4 regions of the Streptosporangium sp. NPDC004631 genome follow, and region 1 is predicted to be linked to each of the others. Evidence: riboswitches for the same ligand, from Rfam matches in the RefSeq annotation. Region 1 holds a riboswitch; each other region holds the start of a gene.
The links. Region 1 has a riboswitch for cyclic di-AMP ahead of ACWEF2_RS15270 (C40 family peptidase). Riboswitches for the same ligand answer to the same signal wherever they lie in the genome.
Positions count from the first base shown of each region.

Region 2: linked by a shared signal. The riboswitch ahead of ACWEF2_RS03220 (coiled-coil domain-containing protein) and the one ahead of ACWEF2_RS15270 (C40 family peptidase) in region 1 are both predicted to bind cyclic di-AMP.
Region 3: linked by a shared signal. The riboswitch ahead of ACWEF2_RS19245 (CHAP domain-containing protein) and the one ahead of ACWEF2_RS15270 (C40 family peptidase) in region 1 are both predicted to bind cyclic di-AMP.
Region 4: linked by a shared signal. The riboswitch ahead of ACWEF2_RS12945 (C40 family peptidase) and the one ahead of ACWEF2_RS15270 (C40 family peptidase) in region 1 are both predicted to bind cyclic di-AMP.

Region 1 covers NZ_JBSGCR010000012.1:175,996-179,487, reverse strand. Annotated here, with positions in the region: gene lysX (bifunctional lysylphosphatidylglycerol synthetase/lysine--tRNA ligase LysX) at 1-230, shown strand, start outside; gene ACWEF2_RS15275 (LuxR family transcriptional regulator) at 964-1,212, shown strand; gene ACWEF2_RS15270 (C40 family peptidase) at 1,462-2,502, opposite strand; cyclic di-AMP (ydaO/yuaA leader) riboswitch at 2,517-2,667, opposite strand; gene ACWEF2_RS15265 (amino-acid N-acetyltransferase) at 3,003-3,492, shown strand, end outside.
Region 2 covers NZ_JBSGCR010000002.1:350,717-354,208, forward strand. Annotated here, with positions in the region: gene ACWEF2_RS03215 (DinB family protein) at 1-2, opposite strand, end outside; gene ACWEF2_RS03220 (coiled-coil domain-containing protein) at 97-1,068, opposite strand; cyclic di-AMP (ydaO/yuaA leader) riboswitch at 1,071-1,205, opposite strand; gene galT (galactose-1-phosphate uridylyltransferase) at 1,277-2,356, opposite strand; gene ACWEF2_RS03230 (DeoR/GlpR family DNA-binding transcription regulator) at 2,353-3,153, opposite strand; gene ACWEF2_RS03235 (HD domain-containing protein) at 3,238-3,492, opposite strand, start outside.
Region 3 covers NZ_JBSGCR010000018.1:33,099-36,590, reverse strand. Annotated here, with positions in the region: gene ACWEF2_RS19250 (aldose 1-epimerase family protein) at 1-893, opposite strand, end outside; gene ACWEF2_RS19245 (CHAP domain-containing protein) at 1,052-1,747, opposite strand; cyclic di-AMP (ydaO/yuaA leader) riboswitch at 1,766-1,904, opposite strand; gene ACWEF2_RS19240 (alpha/beta hydrolase) at 2,282-3,238, opposite strand; gene pulA (pullulanase-type alpha-1,6-glucosidase) at 3,318-3,492, opposite strand, start outside.
Region 4 covers NZ_JBSGCR010000010.1:68,122-71,613, forward strand. Annotated here, with positions in the region: gene ACWEF2_RS12935 (M48 family metallopeptidase) at 1-538, opposite strand, end outside; gene ACWEF2_RS12940 (hypothetical protein) at 535-1,320, opposite strand; gene ACWEF2_RS12945 (C40 family peptidase) at 1,691-2,200, opposite strand; cyclic di-AMP (ydaO/yuaA leader) riboswitch at 2,283-2,441, opposite strand; gene ACWEF2_RS12950 (NlpC/P60 family protein) at 2,946-3,492, opposite strand, start outside.

The sequences.
Region 1 (3,492 bases):
AGCTGGTCGACCCGGTCGAGCAGCGCCGCCGCCTCACCGAGCAGTCCCTGCTCGCCGCGGGCGGCGACGCCGAGGCCATGCAGCTCGACGAGGACTTCCTCGCCGCCCTGGAGTACGCCATGCCCCCCACCGGGGGCATGGGGCTCGGCGTGGACCGCCTGGTCATGGCCTTCACCGGCAAGAACATCCGCGAGACCATCCTGTTCCCGTTGGTCAAGCCCGCGGGCTGAGCGGCCGGAGGGCGTGTCGGCCCGCGGGGGTGTGTTTTCGGACATGCCTCCGCGGGCCCTGCTTTCGGCTGTCCGTTTTCAGATACGCCCTTCCCCGCGGTACGGAGGTCGCCGGTGAGCGGCGGCCGTATCGGCCATCGGTGGACGACGATTGCACGGAGGGGCGTCGGCGGCCGATCAGAGGGTCGGATAATTCCAGTCGAGGCGGCGTATGGTACGGAAACGCCATTTCGCTGGTGTTCCCGTCTTGTGCTGATTGGCTAGTTTCGGCAGATATGTGCCGGATGCCGTAAAAATCGACTCACTTCTCTCTCATTGCGAGCCGATTCCCTCGGATCTGTCAAGGGGGTGGGTCAGGTGTCCGTGAGAGGGCGTGCCAGATGAGGTCGTTCTTTCTGGTGGAATGTGAGAGGAGGATGGTGGCCGTGTGACCGCCGGTGGAGGCGGTCCCGCCGCGGGAGGCCCCGGCGAAACCTTGTTCTGCGAAGACTCCGTCTGTCAGGGGGCGGTGGGGCGCCCGGGGGCGCCGGTCTTGGCGCGGCCATGACTTAACCGTAAAGGCGCCGACATATCATGAGTACTTCACGTAGCACACGCTATGTCAACAGCGCGTACTACCTCTATGAAGAGTGGAACTTGACGACCTTTGAACAAGCCGTTTACCGTTCCTGACGGGCGGCATTGATTCCAGACGACTCACGCCTGAGTTCCAGCGCGGGGGGAGCGACTCCAGATGGCATATCCAGAGGTGGACTCCCGCCGCGGCGACGGTCTTCTGGGCATGGGTGAGATCGGTCTGAGCGACGAGGATCTCGTGCTGCTGGCGGAGCTCGCCAAGGGCGTCACCGTGGACCGGGTGGGGCGCCGCCTCGACATCAGCGGCCGGACGGTCCGGCGCAGGCTCCGCGGGATCTGCGACCGCATCGGGGTGGCCACGGCGATCGAGGCCGTGGCCTGGGCCGCCCGCCGGCGACTGATCTAAACCCCGCCTCCCGGCCCGCTCCGGCCTTGAAGGCGACACCCCTACCCCGTGCCCCGTTTTGTCCCCGTGGTCGCCCCAGGGGCTCTCTCAGCCCGCCCCAGGGGCGGTTCTCGGCCCGCGCTCGGCCCGTGACCGACCCCGCACCCGACCCGCGCCCAGTTCACGGCCGGGTGTTCGCGGTCGGCCCGCGCCCGGTCCGCGGCGGGGTGTTCGCGCCCGGCGCCGCCGGGGTCCGCACCGGGTTCGCGCTCAGTCCGCGATACGCACACCACCGGCGAAGGGGCGGTTGTCGATCGTCGCGATGTGGATGACGTCACCGGTCTGGGGGGCGTGGACCATCAGGCCCGCGCCGATGTAGATCCCCACGTGGTGCAGGTCGCTGTAGAAGAAGACCAGGTCCCCGGGGCGCAGGTCGTCCCTGGAGACGTGGGTGCCCGCCGTCCACTGGTTGCCCGTGTAGTGCGGCAGGCTGATGCCGACCTTCTGGTAGGCCCACATCACCAGGCCCGAGCAGTCGAAGGAGTTCGGTCCCTCGGCGCCCCACACATACGGCTTGAGTTGCTGGGTGAGAGCCCACCGGGCGGCCTCGGCGGCCTTGCCGTCGCCCACGATCGGCACGTCGATCTTCACCCGGTTGCCCCGGGTGCTGCTCGCCCGGGACCGTACCTCCCGAAACAGGCTGCTCTCGACCTTGGCGACCAGGCGCTCGATCGTGGTGCGCCTGTCGCCGATCTGGTTGAGGAGGTCCTTGACCTCGGTGGTCCGGGCCTTGGCGCTCACCTGCGCGCTCTCCGCGGCCTTGATCGCCCGGCCGACCTGGGCGACCTCCTCGCTCTGCTGCTGCTGGAGCGCGTAGTTCGTGGTGGCCTGGTCGAGGAAGGCGTCGGGATCGGAGGACTGGCTGAAGGTGAGCCCCGGGCCCAGCCCGCCCGCCATGTAGCTGCTCTGCGCGAGCAGGGTGGCCTTGGTGCGCCGTGACTCCAGCTCCGACTCGCTGACGGCGAGGGTCTTCTCGGCGCTCTCGGCGGCGCGCTGGGCCTGCTTGAGCTTGACCCGCTCGCCGTTGTACTGCTCGGTGAGCGTCTCGATCTCGGTGTGCAGCTTCTCGGCCTGTTTGGCGAGCTGGCGGAGGCTGGGCTGCGGGTCGGCGGTGGCCGCCACGAGGGGGGTGCCGAGGGTGAGGGAGGCGAACGCCGCCCCGATGACCGCGAACCGGAACGACAGTCCGCGCGCCGCCTGTTCTCGGCTGCGGGCGTGCCTGCCCGCACGTCGTGCCCCACGGTCGCGCATGCGCTTCACCAACAGGCTCCTCTCTTGGCCGCCTACCGGGTTAGCTGACGGGTTCGGGCCGGAGGCAGCCCTACCGGATGCCGGTGGCACCTCGGATTCACCCCGGGGGACGTCGGGAGGGTGGGTCCCCGGTTCCCCAGTCGGGGGATTCGGCGGGTCAGCTCTTTACGTTGCTGACATCGAGGACGGACATTAGTGCAATTGGAGGTTCATGCTCAACCAGAACTGCAAAGTTGGTAGAGCTTTCACAACTGAAATGTCACGGTCAGGTCACATCATTTCATGATCGATATGTGTGTCACGCCGGCCCCGCGTCCCTCCTGGCGGAGGTGACGGGGGTCTTCGCAGGTCCGTGCGTGTGAGACGGGGGGATTCGGTCCGTCGGCGAAGATCTCGGCTCACCGTGGCAGGCGAGCTACGGTGCGTCATCCAACGGCTCCTGGACAGGGGTTAAGGCTGAGCCGTAAATAGGTGGTGACGAGGACGTACGCTGATCGGTCATGGAGCAGGTTGCGGAGCAGTCCCCGACGCCGGCCGTACGCCGCACCGGAGACGCGGGACGACGAGCGGGGACCGTGGACGGGGGAGTGGACGCGGATCGGGGATCGCCGAGCCGGCGGGAGGCCGGGGCGGACGCCATCGCGATCACGATCCGGCGTGCCCGCACCCCGGACGTGCGCGGCATCCGGCGGCTTGTCGACACCTACGCCGGGGCCGGTCCGCGCCTGCTGGAGAAGGCCACGGTCACCCTGTACGAGGACGTCCAGGAGTTCTGGGTGGCCGACAGGGACGGGGTCGTGGTGGGTTGCGGGGCGCTTCACGTCCTGTGGGAGGACCTCGCCGAGATCCGCACGGTCGCCGTCGATCCCGGCTGCCGGGGCCTGGGCATCGGCCACCGGATCGTCTCCGAGCTCGTCCGCGCCGCCGGCGAGCTGGGCCTGCGCCGGGTCTTCTGTCTCACCTTCGAGGTTGATTTCTTCGCCCGGCACG
Region 2 (3,492 bases), on a different contig from region 1:
ATGATCCCCCATCCTCCCCGCGCACACGGCCACTGTCACACCCTTTTTTCTCGATCCACACCCCCCGGAAACGCTCCCGGCGGGGGCTCCACGGCGCTAGTACATCGAGATGTGGGGGTGGTCGTAGTGGTTGGCGGTGATTCCGCCCCGGTTGGACATGGCGCGCCAGCCGGAGCCCATGTTGATGCGCTGGCGCCAGATCACGTACTTGACGCCGAGCCGGTCCTTGTTCTTGATGGCCCAGGCGGAGATCTCGTCGCCGAGCCTGATGTTCTCCGCCGAGGGCATCGAGCCGCCGGTGCTCATCATGAAGTCGCAGGCGCGGCCCAGGGGGTGCTCGCCGTTGCCGCCGGTGCGGTAGCAGCCGACCTCGTGGGGGAGTTTGAAGCGTTCTTTGATGGCTTCGAGCATGATCCGGGTGCGGTCGGTGATGTTGTCGCCGCCGGTGGGGAGCTGGGGGACCCAGCTGCCGTCGGCGCGGCGGCCGGAACCCATCGGGACGAGCTGGTCGAGTTTCCGCTCGATGTCACGGATCACCCTCTCGGCGCCCTGGCGCTCGGTCTCCACGACCTTGGCCTCCACGCCGATCTGCTCGGTGAGCCGGGCCGCCTTGTCGGCGGCCTGCTTCTTGAGGTCCCGGCTCTGGGCGAAGTCCCGCAGGTAGGCGGTCCGCTGGGCGATGAGCTGTTCCATGACGACGGCGCCCTCCATGTCGGGGGCGAACAGCAGGGCGGGCAGGTCGGCGGCGCTGCTCTGGTAGCGGAGCTGGGCGATGGAGTCGACCTGTTCGCTCGCCTTGTCGTAGGTCTCCTCGGCCTTGCGCAGATCGACCTGGGCGGCCTCCTCGGCCAGCCGGGCCTTTCGCAGAGACTCCCGTTTGGCCGCGTAGGACTCGATGAGCTTGTCGACCTTCTTGTTCAGCCGGGCGAGTTCGGCGCGGAGCTCGGGCTCGGCCGGTTTGGGGGCGGCGCTGCCCGCGGACGCGCTGCCCAGGGTGAACGCGATGGCCGAGAGCACGGAGGCGGTCAGGGCCGCATGACGACGGAACGTGGGGGGCGAGGCCGCCACGGTTCTCCTCTCCTCACGCCTACCGGGTTAGCTGACGGGTTCGGGCTGGAGGAAGCCCTTCCACCGAAGTGGTTCACCCCAAATGCGTGGGTCCCCGGTTCCCGGGCGAGGCGCCCCGGATTAGGCATATCGGATGTTATGTCCGATGTGTGAGGATAGTAGTGGTAAACGGATGGTCATGCGACCCCAAGTCGAGACCGATCAGTGATCATTCCGTGATGACGGATCGGAGGAGTAGCGCCGCCTCCTCGGGCAGGACGTCGTTCACGAAAGCCCCCATGGCCGACTCCGAACCCGCGAGATACTTCAGCTTGTTGGGTGCCCGGCGGATGCTGAACAGCTCCAGGTGCGCGTAGGACAGCTCCCGGCCGACGTTCACCGGTGCCTGGTGCCAGGCCGCGACGTACGGCATGGGCATACCGAAGAGCCCGTCCAGCCGGCGCAGCACCTCTGTGTAGAGCGGCCCGAACGCCGCGCGCTCGGCCTCCTTGAGCCCGCCCAGGTCCGGAACCCGGCGGTGCGGGTAGAGGTGGACCTCCACGGGCCACCGGGCCGCGGCCGGCACGAAGGCCGTCCAGTGGTCGTTCGCGGCGACCACCCGGACCTCGGCCTCCCGCTCGGCGGCCAGTACGTCGGCGAAGAGGTTGCCGCCGGTCCGCTCCCGGTGGCGCTCGGCCGCGCCCAGGGAGAGCCTGGTGCGCGGGGTCACATAGGGGTAGGCGTAGATCTGGCCGTGCGGGTGGGCCAGGGTGATGCCGATCTCGGCCCCCCGGTTCTCGAAGCAGAACACCTGCTCCACGCCCGGAATCGCGGACAGCTCGGCGGTGCGGTCGATCCACGCCTCCATCACCAGGTCGATCTGGCCGGGGGAGAGCCGGGAGAAGGAGGAGTCGTGGTCGGAGGTGAAGCAGACCACCTCGCACCGGCCGGTCCCCGGCCGGGCCTCGCTCATGCCGCCGATGTCCCGGTGCGGGCCCGGCTGCGCGGAGAGGGATGGGAAGCGGTTTTCGAAGACCACCACGTCGTAGGAGGCCGAGGGGATCTCCGTGGAGTGACCGGGGGTGGACGGGCAGAGCGGGCACTCGCTCGTCGGCGGGAGGAAGGTGCGTCCCTGGCGGTGCCCGGCCACCGCCACCCACTCCTCGGTGAGCGGGTCGTAGCGCAGTTCCGAGGCGGCGGGCCGGGGCGGCAGGTCTCGCCGGTCGATCGCGCTCCGATCGGCGTCGTCGTGCCGGTCGAAGTAGACGAGCTCGCGGCCGTCGGCCAGATGGGTGATCGTGCGCTTCATCGGCTCAGGGCCTCGCTTTCCTGTCGGGGTTCGGCTATGACCAGCTCGCCCACCCGCGCGGTGAGCTCCTCACGGGCCTCGTCCGCCAGGCCCGAGTCGGTGATCACGAGGTGGGCCTGGGCCAGCTCGGCGATCGTGCTGATCCCGACCGTGTCCCACTTGGTGTGATCGGCGGGCACCACCAGGCGGTGTGCGGAGGCGACCAGTTCCCGGTTGGTCTCCGCCTCAAGCAGGTTCGGGGTGGTGAACCCGGCGCGGGCGCTCATCCCGTGCACGCCGAGAAACAGGGTGTCCACGTGGAGTCCGCGGACGGCCGCCACGGCGACCGGCCCGACCAGCGCGTCGGAGGGGGTGCGGACGCCGCCGGTCAGCACGACGGTGCGGTCGGCGCGGGGAGAACGGTGGAAGACGTCGGAGATCCGGATCGAGTTGGTGATCACGGTCAGTTCCGGCACGTCCACCAGGAAGTGGGCGAGTGTCCAGGTCGTGGTCCCGGCGGAGAGCGCGATGGCGGTGCCGGGCCGGACGAGCTCGGCCGCCTGCCGGGCGATCGCCTCCTTCTCCGGCTGCTGGCGCACCGACTTGGCGGCGAACCCGGGCTCCTCGGTCGAGCCCGGCCCGGCGTTGGTGGCCCCGCCGTGAACCTTCTCCACCAGTCCGCGCCCGGCCAGCACCTCAAGATCCCTTCGGATCGTCATGTCGGACACGCCGAGCTCGCGGACGAGGTCGGCGACCCTGACGCCGCCCCTGCTGCGCACCCGCTCCAGAATCGCCTGCTGCCGCTGCTGGGCAAGCATTGATCCACTCCTTAATCAACCAGATTCCACCAAATTACCACAGTAAACCCCACAAATGCCTGTTGAATCATGGTGAATAGCCGGTTACAGCCGGGTGAGTTCGACCTGGATGTTCGCCCTCGCCGCCGCCTCCACATCGGTGATGTGGAAGATCGCCGGAAGGTCGAGCAGCGCGCGCAGCACGGCGGCCCGGCCCTTCCGGAACGCCTCGTCCGGGACGAAGGAGTACTCCTCGCGCACCGCCGCCGCATACGCCGCGTACACCTCGGGCGCAGAGGCCAGGATCGCCAGGTCGGCGTCGCACAGCACGGCCCCGTCCACGTCGCCGGGCGCCGGGTC
Region 3 (3,492 bases), on a different contig from region 1:
CAGGGGGCGATCGTCCAGGAGGTCTCCACCTTGTCGCCCGGCTGGAGCACGATCAGGCCGGTGCCGGAGTTGAAGGCGTCGGGAGGACAGGTCATCGGCTCGACGGCCAGCCCTCGGTGACCCAGCCCGGTGCCGGTGCACACCTGCGCCCAGGGCAGCGCGGCGGCGTCCCAGCGGAGCTCGACCCCGCCGTCCGGACCGCTCACCCGCACCCTGACCAGTCCGTCGGCGTCCGCGACGAGCCCGGTGAAGGCGTGGTCCACGACCGTGCCGCCGACCGACCGCGGGGTCCTGAAGTCGTACGGCGTGCCGGAGACGTCCTCCAGGGAGCGTGGCAGCAGCAGATCGTCCGTCAGCAGCACCCGCCGCGCGGGCACCCGCAGCTCGTACTCCTCGACGCTGTCGCCCGCCAGCAGCCACGGGTGCGCCCCGCAACCGTAGGGGGCGGCCTCGTCGCCGACGTTCTCCGCGGTCAGCGTGGTGGTCAGCCCGTCGGAGGTCAGCGAGTAGAGCACCCGCAGGGCGACGGTGAACGGATAGCCGGGGGACGGGGTGATCGTGTGGGCCAGCCGTACGAAACCGTGCTCGTCCTCCACGGACAGCCACTCCACCGCCCGCCAGTCGACCTCGGCGACCAGTCCGTGCAGGGCGTGACCCAGGCTCTCCTCGTTCACCGGCAGCCGGTGCGTCCGGCCGCCGAAGGTGTAGCGGGCGCCGCCCGCCCGGTTGGGCCAGGGGGCGAGCAGCGTGCCGCTGTAGTGCGGGATCGGCCCGTCCGCCGGCCAGCCGGTCACCAGGTCGCGCCCGCCGTGCCGGAGCACGCGCAGGGCCGCGGCCCGCTCGCTGATCTCGGCGTGCATATCGCCGCCGCGGAGGGTGAACTGCCTGGACACGGTGGTCCTTTCGCCGGAGGAGGCCGTGGGGCGGATGCGGCGGCCGAGACCGGCCGGACCCGCGACCGACTCAAGGGTCGGGCGGCGGCCGCCGTTCGTCAAATGAACGGCCGAAGGGGCGCGGCCCGGCGGCCGCGCCCCTTTCCGATGCGAGCCGGTCAGTCGCTGTAGACCGGGTAGCCGTAGCCGACGACCTGGGAGATCGGCCGGATCCGCTCCTCGACCCGGCCGTTGCCGGTGTTGCCCTCGATCGTGGTGATCGTGCCGTTGCCGTTGTCCTTCTTCACGAAACCGACGTGGTCGATCCCGCTGATGTTCTTGCCGCCGGCCCAGTCGAAGTAGACGACCGCGCCGGGCTTGGGAGTGGTGCCCCAGTGGTTGTTGGTCTTGAACCACTTGGCGTGGGTGACGGTGTAGGCGTCCCAGCCCATGGTGGGCCGGATGCCGGCCTTCTCGCCGACCCAGGAGACGAACATCGCGCACCAGGGGGCGTTGGCGTACGCCTGGAGGGCGCCGCCGTCGCGGGCGACCGTCTCCTGGGCGCGGGGCGACGACATGTACCAGGACTGGAACTTGGTCCCGCCGCCCCGGGAGTTCTCGCTGACGCCGATCTGCTGGGCGGCGATGTCCAGGACCTGCTGGGCGCTGACCTTCGGCAGCCGCTCGGCCTCAAGCTGGAGCGGGGTCATGGCGACCCTGGAGGTCTCGGTGCGGGAAGGGCCGAACGGGGTGTGTCCGGGAGTGTCCGCCAGGGCGGCGGGTCCCGCGAGGACGCCGCCGGTGAGGGCGATGGATGTTCCGAGGATGACGCGGGCCAGGTGGTGCTTCCCGGGGGTGAGGAGGTGCTTGGCCATGAGGGGTTTTGACTCCTTGCTTCGCTTCCATACCGCTTACCGGGTTAGCTGACGGGTTCGGGCTGGGAAGTGCCCTACAGCGCATGTACGCGCCGATTCACCCCAAAAACGTGGTTCCCCGGTTCCGCGAGGTTCGCGGATTCAGCGGCCACGCTCACCTGGTGGAGGAATCCGCCTGGTGAAGCGTGGTCGGGCAATGTGGTGGCAATGCGCGGACCTTCGCAGGTCCAGGCGTTCGCCATGAATTCGTAGAAGCTATGCGAACCGGACAGACGATTACAAGTCCGACACATTGCTATGGCTTGGGAATACGCCTGGATCGAGAGGGCGGGCCGGCCGCGCTCCGAGGCTCTCCGGTCCGTGTCGATCTTCGGCCACGGGCCGGGAACCCCTGCGGGAGAGGCGCTCCCGTGTGCGAAGCCGGAGAGGGGGTGGTCACGGGACGGTCACGCCGCCACCCTCCCGGGCGCCAAAGGTAAATCTTTTCGCTGACCCGCGGTTTACCCGGCCGTTGACGTCCGGCCTTACCCGGCGTCAGACCCCGGCGCCGATGGACCCCATGAGCATGGGGAGCGCGCGCTCCAGGCCGCGCCGCCAGTACGGCCAGCTGTGCGTGCCGGGGCCGTAGAAGTCGACGGTGATGCTGTCGCCGTCGGCCCTGGCCCGCTCGACGAAGGTCTGCGCCTGCCGGAGCAGGGCCGTCTCACCCCGGTCCACCGCGGTTCCCGCGGGGTCGAGCGGGCCGGGGGAGCCGTCCCCGCAGGAGACGAAGAGCCGCGTGCCACGCAGCCTCGCGGTGAGGTCCGCCGGGTTGTGCGCGGCCCATTCGGGATCCCGCGGGTCGCCCCAGAGATCGGCGGAGTCCTCGCCGTAGCGGCCGAGCAGCCGCTGGACGCCGTCGTAGCCGTCACGGGTGTGCAGCACGCCGGAGAAGGAGGCCGCGGCCTGGAACAGGCCCGGGTGGCGGGCCGCGTAGGACATCGCGCCGAACCCGCCCATGGACAGCCCGGCCACCGCCCGCCGGTCCCCGGCGCCGTAGTCGCGCTCCAGGATCCGGCGGACCTCGGTGAGATGGAAGGTCTCCCAGTCGGGCCCGTCCCGCCAGTCGGAGTAGAAGCCGACCTCGCCGCCCTCCGGCATGACCACGATCACCGGGTAACGCGAGGCGAGCTCGGCCGCGTCCCCCTCGGTGGCCCAGGTGTCGTAGTCGGTGTGGCAGCACCCGTTGAGCAGGTACAGCACCGGCCACGGCCCTGAGCCCGGCCGCCAGCCCTCGGGCAGCAGCACCCGGGCCGTGCCCTCGCGGCCCAGCGAGGGGGAGGCGATGGTGAGCACGTGGTCGCGCTCGCCCAGGCGGTCGACCTGGACGTCCTGCCGGTTGTCGTGCGGAGAGTCTCCGGAGGAGAGGGGCATCAGCAGGGCCAGGAGCACGGCCACCACCGCTGCTCCGGCCAGTAGAAACACTCCGAGGCGTACGGCTGTGCGGTTCACACGGCCAATCCTGACGGCTCCCGGCGGTCACGGGAAGCGCCGGAGCCCGCGTGGCGGCGGCTCCGTGGCGGCGGGCCCGTCAGGGCTGGACGAAGACCGCCACGGTGCGGGCCGGGACGTTCAGCGTGCCGGTGGCGGGATCGAAGGCCGACCGTCTTACCACCGCGTCGTCGCCGGCCGCCTGGACGGGGTGGAGCGTCACCGGGGCGTTCCGCAGCGCGGCCACGGTCTGCGACTGTGTCTCGGGGGTGGCG
Region 4 (3,492 bases), on a different contig from region 1:
ACCAGCGGCGGTAACGGCGGGCCAGCGCGACCACCGCCAGCACCATGATCGCCAGCAGCCCGGTCCTGACCGCGATGTTCTTGACGCGGTCGGCCGACCAGGCCGGCCAGCCCTGCGTGGACAGGCCGAACTCGCGCAGGTGGGTCTCCGACCACATACCCAGCGGCCAGCGCAGGACCTCCACGGCCGCCGACAGCAGGAGAACACCGAGCAGCACCCGCAGCCACCACGGCCCCCGCAGCCCGCCGAGCAGCCGCGCGCCCAGCGGGGTGCCCACCAGCGCCCCCGCCACGATCAGGGTCAGGCCGAGCGACAGGTAGCCGGGGGCGCCGACCGCGGCGTCGAAGGACTCGGAGCGGGCGATCTGGGCGGCGGTGAAGTCACGGGCCGGATCCGGCGCGACCGGCGGGGCGTCGGCGGGCAGCGCCCGCCAGGGCGTGGTCAGCGCCACGACCACCAGCGTGGCCGCGCCGAGGACGGCCAGCGCCCATCCCGCGCCTCTCAGCCCCGAGGGCGTGTCCGTCACGGTCCGCGTCATCCGAGTTCCCTCCGGAGGTGGTCGCGCCAGGCGGCGGTGAGCTCGGCCCGCGACAGACCCAGCACGCCGCCCACATCGCTACCGTAAAGCCTCACCAGCGCCCGCTCACCGAAGCGCTCCGCGATGTACCGGCAGGCGAGCCACGCCTCCTCGTAGCTCTGGGCGGCGCGTGAGGCGCCGGGAGCGAAGTCGGCGGGGCCGGGGAGCCGGGTGGGCAGGGCACCGGCACGCACCTCCTCGGCCAGTTCGGCGGCGACCACCCGGACCGGGATCCCGGCGTCGCGGTAGCCGACGTAGTCGGCGAACCCCTCCGACAGCCACATGGGCACCCGGCCGCCCCGGATCGCGCCGGTGGCCACGTGGGTGAGCTCGTGGGCGATCACCACGTCCCGGCCGGTAGCGCTGAGCCTCGCGTACCCCGTCGGCAGGATGATCACCCGGTCGGCGACGGTCATCGCGGCCAGGCCACCGGTGGCGGAGGTCCCCGCGAGCGCCGCGGCCTCCGCGTCGGTGGCGGGGAACAGGACGACCGCCCGGACCGGCCCCCAGACCTCGCCGACGATCCGGGCCGCGCGGTCGGCCCGCGCGGCCAGATCCCGCAGCTCCGCGAGCGGGACGCGGTGACCGGCGACGAGGGAGCGTTCGCCGCGGACCACGGTGGCGGCGCCGGGCCACAGGTCGCGGACCCCCTGCGACACCGGCCGCGCGTCGGCGGCCAGACCCGCGCCCACCAGCGTCAGCATCCCGGCGAGCACGGCACGGCGCCCTCTCGGGAGCGACATGTCAGCCGATGCTAGTGGACCGGCGACCGGCGGTCGCGTCCGCCGGGACACCGCCGGCGAACCGGGCCGGGGCGGTCGAGGAGAGGCGGCTCCACGATCACAGGCGTGATCGTGGAGCCGCCTCCTCTACCTGTTACCCATCTCCTCCGGAGCGGGTTGTGGTGTCACCACGTCCGGCCGGCTCCGGTCCGGCCCCATCGGCCACGGCGCGGACGGCACGGGCGGCGTTCCCGCGACCCGGCTCCGCGACGCGCCGAGAACGCCGTTCGACGTTGAACGGTCCGGACACCTGTCCCCCTCCACGGCGACCACGATGGGGTCAACTCTCCGGCTGTGCCCCGAACCGGATGGACGGGGCCGTGTCCCGCTGTCAGCCGCCCGGACGGACGGCTCCGGCGAAGGAGGACCTGTAGTAGCCCCTCAGCCTCACGATCCGGACCGTCTTGCCGCTGCTCGGCGAATGGACCATCCTGCCGTGGCCGACATACATGCCCACGTGGCCCTTTCCGTAGAAGAACAGCAGGTCACCAGGGTGCAACCTGCTCCATGAGACCTTCTTCCTGACGACGCGGTACTGGCTGTACGTGACCCTGGGGAGGGAGACGCCGGCCTTGCGCCACGCGTACTGGACAAGGCCCGAGCAGTCGAACGCGCCGGGACCGGTGGCTCCCCACCGGTACGGATCGCCGATCTGCCGCTTGGCCACCGATACGGCCTTCCTGGCCTTTGTCCTCTGCCGTGCGGCCCTGTTCATCGCGGTCTTGGCCGTGCGCTTGACGTGAGTCTTCGCCGTGCTCCCGACCTGAACCGCGGCCGCGCTGTCCGTCGCCGCCCCCGCCGCCGTGGGTCCCAGCGTGACCGCCCCGGTTGAGGCGGTCAACGTGAGGACAAACCCACCGAGGGAAAGACGAAAAAGGCGTGACAAACGAAGGTTATGCAGGGTGGTAGACAGGATTTCTCCTTGGGACTTCCACTGATGCCTACCGGGTTAGCTGACGGATTCGGGCTGGGAAGACGCCCTACGACACAGATATGTCGATTCACCCCTGACCGTAGGTTGACGGCCTATTGGTTCCCCGGCTCCATGCCTCCTGGCTGCACGAATTCGGCAGGTCACCGTGGTGGGGCGGACCCCTTGGAGGAACGGCGACCAATTGGATTTCTATCGGAAAGCCGGCCTGGGGGACCGACGCTCGGCGCGACGGTATGGCTTACTCGCCGCGACGCCAGAAGCTACTCTGATCATCACGTTTCGGCAAAGCCCTCACAAAGTTTAAAGATCAAATAACGCTTCTCGCGCCCACGGAAGACCTGCTCGGGGGCGACTTCATCGGTCGAATATGACTCTCGTCACACCCTCCGGATCATTATTCGGAAAGCGCCTCTCCTGTCGCGTACGTCACATCTTTGGCGACCTTCTCACCCTCCGCGTACGGCCCACGGGCCACTCTCGGCCCCGCCATGCCCACCCCGCTCTCCGGGATCGCCGCGAGGCCGCGCGCATCCGCCGGCCCTCAGCCGCGCTCAGTCCTCCCAGCGGAACGATCCAGCGGACCCTTCCGTGGAACGCTCCAGCGGCACCGGACGGGGCGCTGAGGGCCGAGCGGGGCGCTGAGGGGGCGGGCTCAGGGGCGGACGGCCCCGACCAGGCGGCGGCCGTAGGCCGACAGGGGAACGACCTTGACGACGTCCCCGGTCTGGGGGGCGTGGACGATCTTTCCGGCGCCCGCGTAGAGGCTCACATGTCCCAGCCCCTCACTGAAGATGAGGTCACCGGCCTGGAGTTCGCTCAGGGAGACCTTGCGGCCGGCCCCCCAGCTCCACTGCTCCCAGGTCGTGCGGGGGAGGCTGACGCCTCCGCTGCGCCAGGCCGCCTGGACGAGGCCGGAGCAGTCCCAGCCTCCCGGGCCGGTGCCGCCGTACTGGTAGGGCTTGCCGACCTGGGCGAAGGCGAAGCTCAGCGCGGCCCGGGCGTTGCCGGACGCCGGGCCGTTGTACTGGATCCCCGAGCTGTTGGGGTTGCCGGTCCTAAAGGCGCCGAGATCGCGCAGCACCTTCGTCTGGAGCTTCACCATCCTGTCGGCCTTGGCCTTCTCCTCGGCCAGCTCGTCACGCGTCCGATCGGCCTCGGTCAGGGCCTCCCTGGCCTGGTCGCGGTTGCCGCGCAACGTC